DNA from 2 places in the Paenibacillus sp. OSY-SE genome. Region 1 is predicted to be linked to the other one. Evidence: predicted binding sites of a transcription regulator. Region 1 holds the regulator's gene; the other holds the start of a gene.
The links. The regulator Rex, encoded in region 1, represses fermentation and respiration genes when NADH is low (regulators of the CRP and FNR family bind a similar motif). The targets are predictions, from matches to a motif close to TTGTGAAATATTTCACAA.
Positions count from the first base shown of each region.

Region 2: nirB (nitrite reductase large subunit NirB) is a predicted target of Rex. The motif match lies at 2,207-2,224, and genes of this name have one in related genera.

Region 1 covers NZ_ALKF01000184.1:61,620-65,795, reverse strand. Annotated here, with positions in the region: gene A372_RS0116050 (cell wall elongation regulator TseB-like domain-containing protein) at 1-36, opposite strand, end outside; gene A372_RS0116045 (amidohydrolase) at 53-1,363, opposite strand; gene A372_RS0116040 (redox-sensing transcriptional repressor Rex) at 1,360-2,007, opposite strand; gene dinG (ATP-dependent DNA helicase DinG) at 2,016-4,176, opposite strand, start outside.
Region 2 covers NZ_ALKF01000201.1:1,715-5,890, forward strand. Annotated here, with positions in the region: gene nirB (nitrite reductase large subunit NirB) at 1-1,991, opposite strand, end outside; gene A372_RS0126895 (beta-galactosidase) at 2,421-4,176, shown strand, end outside.

The sequences.
Region 1 (4,176 bases):
CCATTTGGAACGCCGACGTGTGCGGCTTCTTACCATGAATAAATCCCCCCGCTTATCGCTGCAGCAGCTGCTCGAAGCATTGCTGCGTCTCATGACGGATACGTTCTTCATCTAACGTCAGGCATTCGCCATTCTTCACGACCTGTTCTCCATCAATCCACACATGCTTCACATCTTTAGCCGAAGCGGAGTAAATCATGTGAGATACGAGATCCGTATGTGGAATGAAGTGAGCTTGATCGATATCTACCGCAACCATATCTGCCTTCATACCGACCTCAAGCAATCCTACATCAGGAAGCGAAATCGTCTTCGCCCCGTATACGGTACCCATGCGCAGCGCTTCTGCAGCCGGAATCGCGGTTGGATCTCCCGATACTCCTTTGTGTATAAGCGCAGCAAGCCGCATTTCTTCGAACATGTCTAAGTTATTGTTGCTGGCCGGACCATCCGTTCCGAGAGAGACGACAACTCCTGCGCGCAACAATTCAGGAACCCGAGCTACACCGCTCGCCAACTTGAGGTTGCTGCCTGGATTATGAGACACAGCTACATGGTAGTGAGCCAGAGTCGCAATTTCTTCATCTGTCAAATGTACCCCGTGTGCAATGAACGACGGCCGGGAGAAGAAGCCTAATTTCTCTAAATGAGCAACCGGACGGAGCCCATAATCCTTCACGTTCTGTTCCACTTCCGCCTTCGTCTCCGACATATGTGTATGAAGAGGTAAATCCATATCATGTGCCGCTTGCACGAACTTCTCAATGAATGCCGGCGGACACGTATATGGCGCATGTGGCGCCAGCACGGTTGTAATCCGTCCATTCGCCTTGCCGTTCCAGTCTTTTGCGAATTGAACCGCTTCTTTAAGCTTCGCATCCTGGACGTCTTCAGGACACAGCCCGATTGCGCCGCGCATTAGACAGCCCCGAATGCCAGACTGTTCGCAGACTTTAGCGACTTCATCCATATGATCATACATGTCGACGAACGTTGTGGTTCCGCCCTTAAGCATCTCAACGACGGATAATGCGGTTCCCCAATACACATCCTGTGACGTAAATTTCGCTTCCATTGGCCACATTTTCTCCTGCAGCCACGATTGCAGCACCATGTCGTCACCATACCCGCGCAGGAGCGACATCGCAGCATGACCATGCGTATTGATTAAACCAGGCAGGAAGAACAGACCTTTGCCGTTTATTCTCTCTGCATCACTCGTATCGAACTGCGCGGGAAGTGAATCTCCCAAGTGGACAATTCGATCATTTTCAATAACCATCGTTCCCTTGGTTGAGGTTTGCCCGGATTGAGCATTAAGTACCGCAAAGGCGCCATTTTCAATAATGATTCGCTTTGTCATTGGACTGGAACTTCCTTTCCCTGATCCGTTAAATAATAAGCCAGGCTAAACAAATCCGTTGTGAAATCGGCAGTATGCACGCGCACATGAGACGGAACCTTCAAAATAACAGGCGCAAAGTTCAAAATGGCTTCTACACCGGCTTCGACGAATTGCTCCGCTACATATTGCGCTTCCGCGGCCGGAACCGTAATAATTCCGATACGGATGTGCTGATTTCGAACCGTTGTGATCATTTCGCTCATAGGTTGAACTTTCAGATTATTAATATCCGTGCCAATCTTGGACTCCATGGCGTCGAACACAGCTACGATTTTCATGTTGTCTTTCAAATAGACCGTGTAATTGCACAACGCATGCCCCAGTTTACCGGCACCGACCAGGCCAACGTTAATAATTTGGTCCAGCTTCAATATATGACGGATTTGCTGTATTAAATAAGATACGTCATAACCAATGCCTTTGCGTCCAAAATCTCCAAAATAAGCCAAGTCCTTGCGGATTTGCGCTGGATTTAAATCCAGCTTCTGGCCCAAATCCTGAGAAGAAACTGTCAATACTTCACGCTGCTTCAGTTCTATCAAATGACGCAAATAGACCGGCAGACGTCGAACAACAGCTTCAGATATTTTTAATGTTTTCATATCTTAAATCAAGTCCCCTCATCGCTCTTCAACGTCTTTTGATTATCGTCCAACCACGTTTCAATGCGCGGAACCAACTGCTCTGCAGCCATGTGCTCCATCTTTGGTCCCGGCAAGGAATATAAAAAGTGCTTGCCATAGCTTGTTTCGATCACGCGCGTATCATAGATGATGACAATTCCCTTATCCTGCGAGGTCCGCACCAATCGGCCGAATCCCTGCTTAAAGCGGATAACGGCTTGCGGCACGGAATACTTCCGGAATGGATTCTGATTTTGCCGTTTCAGCCGCTCTGATTTTGCCTCGACCAACGGGTGGTTCGGCGGCTGGAACGGAAGTCGAACAATCGCCAAGCACGTGAGTGCATCTCCAGGAATGTCCACCCCTTCCCAGAAGCTGCTCGTCCCCAGCAAGACGGAAGCGGATTGCTCCCTGAACCTGCGGGTCAGCTTGCTGCGGTTACCGCTGTCAATGCCTTGTCCAAGCACGTGAATCCCGTGAACGCTCAGCGCTTCCTTCAAAGGCGCATATACATCCCGCAGCATGCGATACGAGGTGAAGAGCACAAGCATTCGTCCTCTCGTTACTTGCGCGACATCCGCTATCGATTGCGTCAACATCTGGTTGAACTTTGCATCTGATGCGCCCTTTACGCTCGGGAAATCACGTGGGATAACGACTAATGCCTGTTCCCGGTAATTAAACGGTGACGGTAATATGACCGTGTGCAGCCGTCCATCCCGCTCCGCATCCTTCAGCCCGATTTGTTCTGCCACGAACTGGAATGATTTATCGACCGACAGCGTAGCCGATGTCAGAATTACACTTTTCTTCGGTTCAAAAAAATACCGTTTCAGTGCATCACTCACATCGACCGGGACTGCGTACATATGCATCGATTTATGCTTGAACTGGGAATTCCCTTCCATCCAGTAGACCGTTTCCGGGTCTTTCCCCTGCATAAAGTTGCGGAATTCATCCCGAACTAGGCCCAATTCTTTGAACAATCCCGTCACGTCCACGACAACGCCCTGAATTTCATCGTCATCGTAATCCTTCCATTCGTTGGCCAGCTTCTCTCCTGACCGAACAATATCGCTAAGCCGGACATGGATGTCGCTTTCCAGCTCGGTGATGCCGGCCCAAGCTTCTGGACGTTCGCCCGACGGCAACCGGAATACCGTCTGCCCGGCGGCTTCGGCTTGTCCGTTCTCAGTCGGAGGAAGCAATTGGAACAAGACTTCATTCAAACGGTCCCATTGTTCCTTCACGTCGACGATTTGCGTGAGCAGCTTGTCGATTCCTTCTGCCCAGATAAGCGCTTTCTCGTGACCGGATAGGCGGAGCCGCATCTGAAGCAAGATCAATGCTCCATTCTTGCTGTCTTTGAATAGCCGCGTTAACGGATGAATGAGTGAAAAATATTGCAAATGGATGCCTAGATGTTTGCCTGCCGTCTCTTCAAAATGATGAGCCTCATCTATGACCAAGTGTTCATAGGTAGGCAACAGACGATGTTCGGCAATGACATCGGTGAACAGCAGAGAATGGTTCGTTATAATAATGTCCGACAAATTCGCTTCATTCTTCGCCCGATGATAGAAGCAGCGCCGGAACCACGGGCAAGCCCGGTTCAGACAAGAGTCGCTATCACTGGACACCGTATCCCAGAAATCTGGACCTTTGTGGACCAAATGCAGCTCCTCATCATCGCCATGCTCCGTCTGGCTTAGCCAGACGAGAAACTGAGCAGCGGTTATGCTGTCGTCACGCGCATGAACGAACTCTCTATGATTTATTTTATGTTCAAATTTTCTCAAACACAAATAGTGACTGCGTCCTTTTAACACCGAAGCTTTGAAAGGAAACGGAACAATCTTCTCCAGAAGCGGTAAATCACGCTGTCTCAACTGTTCTTGCAAATTGATAGTGTGCGTGCTAACAATCACTTTCTTCTCTTGAGATACGCTGTAATATAAGGAAGGGAGCAAGTATCCAAGTGATTTCCCAGTGCCTGTTCCAGCTTCAATCAAGAGATGAAGGTCCTGCTCCTGGCATTCCATCACTTCGTTAAACATTTGTTCCTGAGCTTCACGCGGCTCGTAATTCGGCAACAGACTCGCCAAATTGTTCCTCACTTCATCCATAAAGCCACGGAACGTCACATTG
Region 2 (4,176 bases), on a different contig from region 1:
TCAATGCGCTCGAACTTGCGTTCCAAGAGTGCGCCCATTCCCATCGAATCCTGCGTGCCGAAGCGGCAATAAGTCGCGCCAACGCAAGTCTTGACGGTGCGCAGCGACTTGGCATAGGCATACCCGGAAGGCATATCCAGCTCCTCCCATACACTGGGTAAATCCTCCTTCTTCACGCCGACGATATCGATCCGTTGTCCGCCAGTCATTTTCACAAGCGGCACATTGTATTTTAATGATACGTCTGCTATCTTCTTCAATTCCGCAGGTGTCGTCATACCGCCGTACATGCGCGGAACAACTGTATAGGTGCCGTCCTTCTGAATGTTCGCGTTCATGCGCTCGTTGACAAAGCGCGATTCTTTCTCGTCCTGATACGTCTGCGGCCAAATCATGCCCAAGTAATAGTTCAGTGCCGGGCGGCACTTCGAGCAGCCTTCCTCCTGCTTCCAGTCGAGCACGTTCATGATCTCTTTCGTCGCGCGGAGCCCCTTCTCGCGAATAGCCGCTACAATCTCGTCGCGCGACATCGTCGTGCAGCCGCATATCCCCTGCTTGCTCCCCCCAGCTTCAAAGCCGTCCCCGAGCACATGCTGCAGCAGTTGTTCTACTAAAGGCTTGCATCCGCCGCAAGAACGGGATGCGCCTGTGCAGGCTTTCACCTCGTCGAGCGTAGTCAAGCCCTGTTCCGTGATGGCGTCCACAATCATTTTTTTGGTGACGCCGTTGCAGCCGCATACGATATCATCGTCGGCAAAGTCGGCCGCCGCATTCGCTTTGGTGCCGCAGCAACCTCCTGCTCCGGTCAGTTCGTTGTAGAGCTCCTCCGTCATTTCCGCGCCTTGCTTGACGAGCCGTTCCAATTTTGATGCGTTATCGATATTGCCAAAAAGCACCGCGCCAGCGATGACGTTGTCTTTTAAGACGATTTTTTTGTAGGTCCCTTTCCAAGCATCGTGGAACGTCACGCATACGCATTCCGGCGTCTCCAGGAACAAGCCTGTCGAGAACACGTCCACGCCGGACACCTTCAGCTTCGTTGAGCATACCGAGCCTTCATACGGCTTCGTCTCCACTCCAGCCAATCCCTTAGCCAACACCGCCCCTTGTTCGAACAACGGGGCGACGAGGCCATAGCACACACCGCGGTGCTCCGTGCATTCGCCTACGGCATATACGTCCGGTGCTGAGGTGCGCATATAATCGTCAACCACGATGCCGCGGTTGACGGTCAATTCGCTGGCACGAGCGAGCTCCACGTTCGGGCGGATGCCGACGGCCATAACGACGAACTCCGCTTCCAGCTCGGTACCGTCGCTGAAGCGCAGTCCTTCGACTCGCTCTCCCCCGATCAGCTCCTGCGTCTGTTTGCCGAGCGCGAACTTAAGCCCTTGCCGCTCCAGTTCCGTCTGCAGCATCCGGGCGGCCTTCTCATCCAGCTGCCGTTCCATCAGGAAATCCGGCAAATGGACAACCGTTACGTCCATTCCGAGCTGTACGAGACCTTTCGCTGCCTCGAGACCTAGCAAGCCACCGCCAATGACGGCCGCTTTATTGTATAGCTTCGCAGCCTCCATCATCCGGTCGCAGTCTTCTATGCTGCGGAATCCGATGACGCCTTGTTTATCCGCTCCTGGAACCGGCAGGATGAACGGCGTCGAACCCGTGGCAATAATGACACGGTCATAACCGACTTCGTGCCCGTTGTCCATCACGACGACGCGGCGGGTCGTGTCCACCCTAGTCGCTGTCGTGCCCGTATGAAGTGTAATGCCCGCTTCGTCGTACCAAGCACGCGGGTTGATGACAATATCATCCATCGTCTTGCTGCCATCCAATACGTAGGACAGCATAATGCGGTTGTAATTTGGATGCGGCTCTTGACCGATGACAGTAATGTCGCAGCTGTCGGTCAGCTTCATCAATTGCTCCACCGCGTTCATTCCCGCCATCCCATTTCCAATAACGACCAATTGCAGTTTCCGTTTCATGATTGGTTCCTCCTCCATCGCCCCGCATGATGTAAGCAAGCGGACTACAAACATGTACATGTTCTATTTTTCACATAATATAACGAAATGTGCCGTTCTTCCTCTATCTCTATCTAGCTGCATGTTCCCAATGAACTTCATAGTCATGATACGCTGATCACACCTGTATCTTACTGGAAATATATGAACCCGTAGTGTGATTACACTCACTCCGATTGTGGCAATATTCACAAATTTAAAAATCTGCTATCGGCTTGTCACAATTTGTTCATCCAAATGGTCGGTTCATCAATATTCCGGATCATAGGGCTCAAAGGGTGCACGATTAATTTAAAAATAGGAATATCTTATAAAGACAAACCATGTGCCTTCAACTATAATGGGTTGTGAACAATTTGCTGACTGCAATGAATAAAGGAGCTATATAATATGAGTCTTTCTTATGTATGTCTGTATGATCCGAACATGCCTATATCTATGGATCCCCTTCGTTCGGACATTCTGCAAACGCTTACTGAAAAGTGGAATATTGTGCAAGCGGATCGTTTGTCCGAGACGCTAGATGGTCTTCAAGACGGAGTGTTCATCAATCTTCACGCCCCTTATTTCCCTAAGCATGCCTGGAAATCAATCTTGTCCTTCCTGCAACGGGGCGGGAATCTGTTAAGCATTGGCGGAGCGCCATTCCGCACTCCTGTCTATCAGGACGGCAACAGCTGGATTGCCGAACCGGAACAGACCGCATATCACCAGCAGCTGCAAATCCATGAATGCATGACTGTTAATGACGAACGCTTCTCCCGCTTTGTAGCGAACGAAGAACGTCCTCTCTTCGCCGATGCGGTCTTCGCATGGGAGAAAGAGCCAACGTGCAGCTTCGTGCTGTGGGTGACACGGAACGACGATTGCCCAGGAGAACATGGGTCGGCAGGATCGATGGATGCACACATTACTCCGCTCGTGACGGCTGTATCCAAGGATCAGCGTGAAATCGGCGCGCCGGTCGTCCTGCTCGAGAATACGAAGGGCACCTTCTCCGGATCACGCTGGCTGTTCGTCAATCAGCGTCTCTCAGAAGCTTTCTGGAACCTGTCTTCTATCAAGCAATTAACCGACTGGGCTGAATACTGCGCACAAGGTGTAAGCGAATGGTGGTTGAAGCCAAGCGTCGCTTGTTACGATCCGGGTGACAGACCGAAATTGACGCTGCAATCGCAATATTTGCCGCAAGCGAGACACGCTTACCGCAATGGAACTCCTTTGTTGAGAGGAAGCGAGTATGCGGAAGACCGTCCCATCACGTGGCTGGGGGAATTGACGCTGCATGATGATAGCGGTAACCTTCTGTGGGAGGAAAAGCTAGAGCTTGCTTGCGGCAGGGAGCTGGAAGTGATGTCCTTCCTTCCTGACATACTATTAGAGCCGGGGATGTACCGGGCAACTGCAAGCTTGCGCAGCAGCCTCGGAGAAGTGCGTCATCTCCATCAAGGGTTCTGGTGCCGGGATGAAGTGCTTCTGAGAAGCGGCTCCTTCTTAACGGTCAGCCGCGATTATTTCGAGCGCGACGGCGAACCGATGCCGATAGTCGGCATGACGTATATGTCCAGCGATGTCGCGCGCAAGTTCATTTTTCTGCCGAACGCAGCGGTATGGGATCGCGATATGGCGCAGATGAAGCGGGCCGGCATCAACATGATTCGAACTGGAATCTGGACGGCTTATCGTCATGTGATGTATGTGGACGGCCATCCGGCCGAGGATGTGCTGCGGGCGATCGACGCCTTCTTCCTGACGGCCAAAAGGCATGGCATTGAGATCTGCTTCAACTTCTTCTCCTTCGCACCAGAACTGTGGGAAGGGTCCAATCCGTATCTTGATCCGCGCAGCGTGGAAGCGCAGAAACGATTCATCGGCGCCATTGTACAACGTCATCGTCATTCCACCCACGTGCATTGGGACTTGATTAACGAACCGTCCGTATTCGATCCGAAGCGCGTGTTCGCCGGACCGCGCAGCGCGAAGGATAAATACGAGGTTGCGGCGTTCAGAGAATGGCTGAAGGAACGATATCAAGGCGATATTCGGCTGCTGCAGGAACGTTGGGCAATGACACCGGATCAGGTGCCGGGGTTCGGGGCTATCGTGCCGCCGGAGCCGCAAGACATTAATTTCAATTCACAGGATA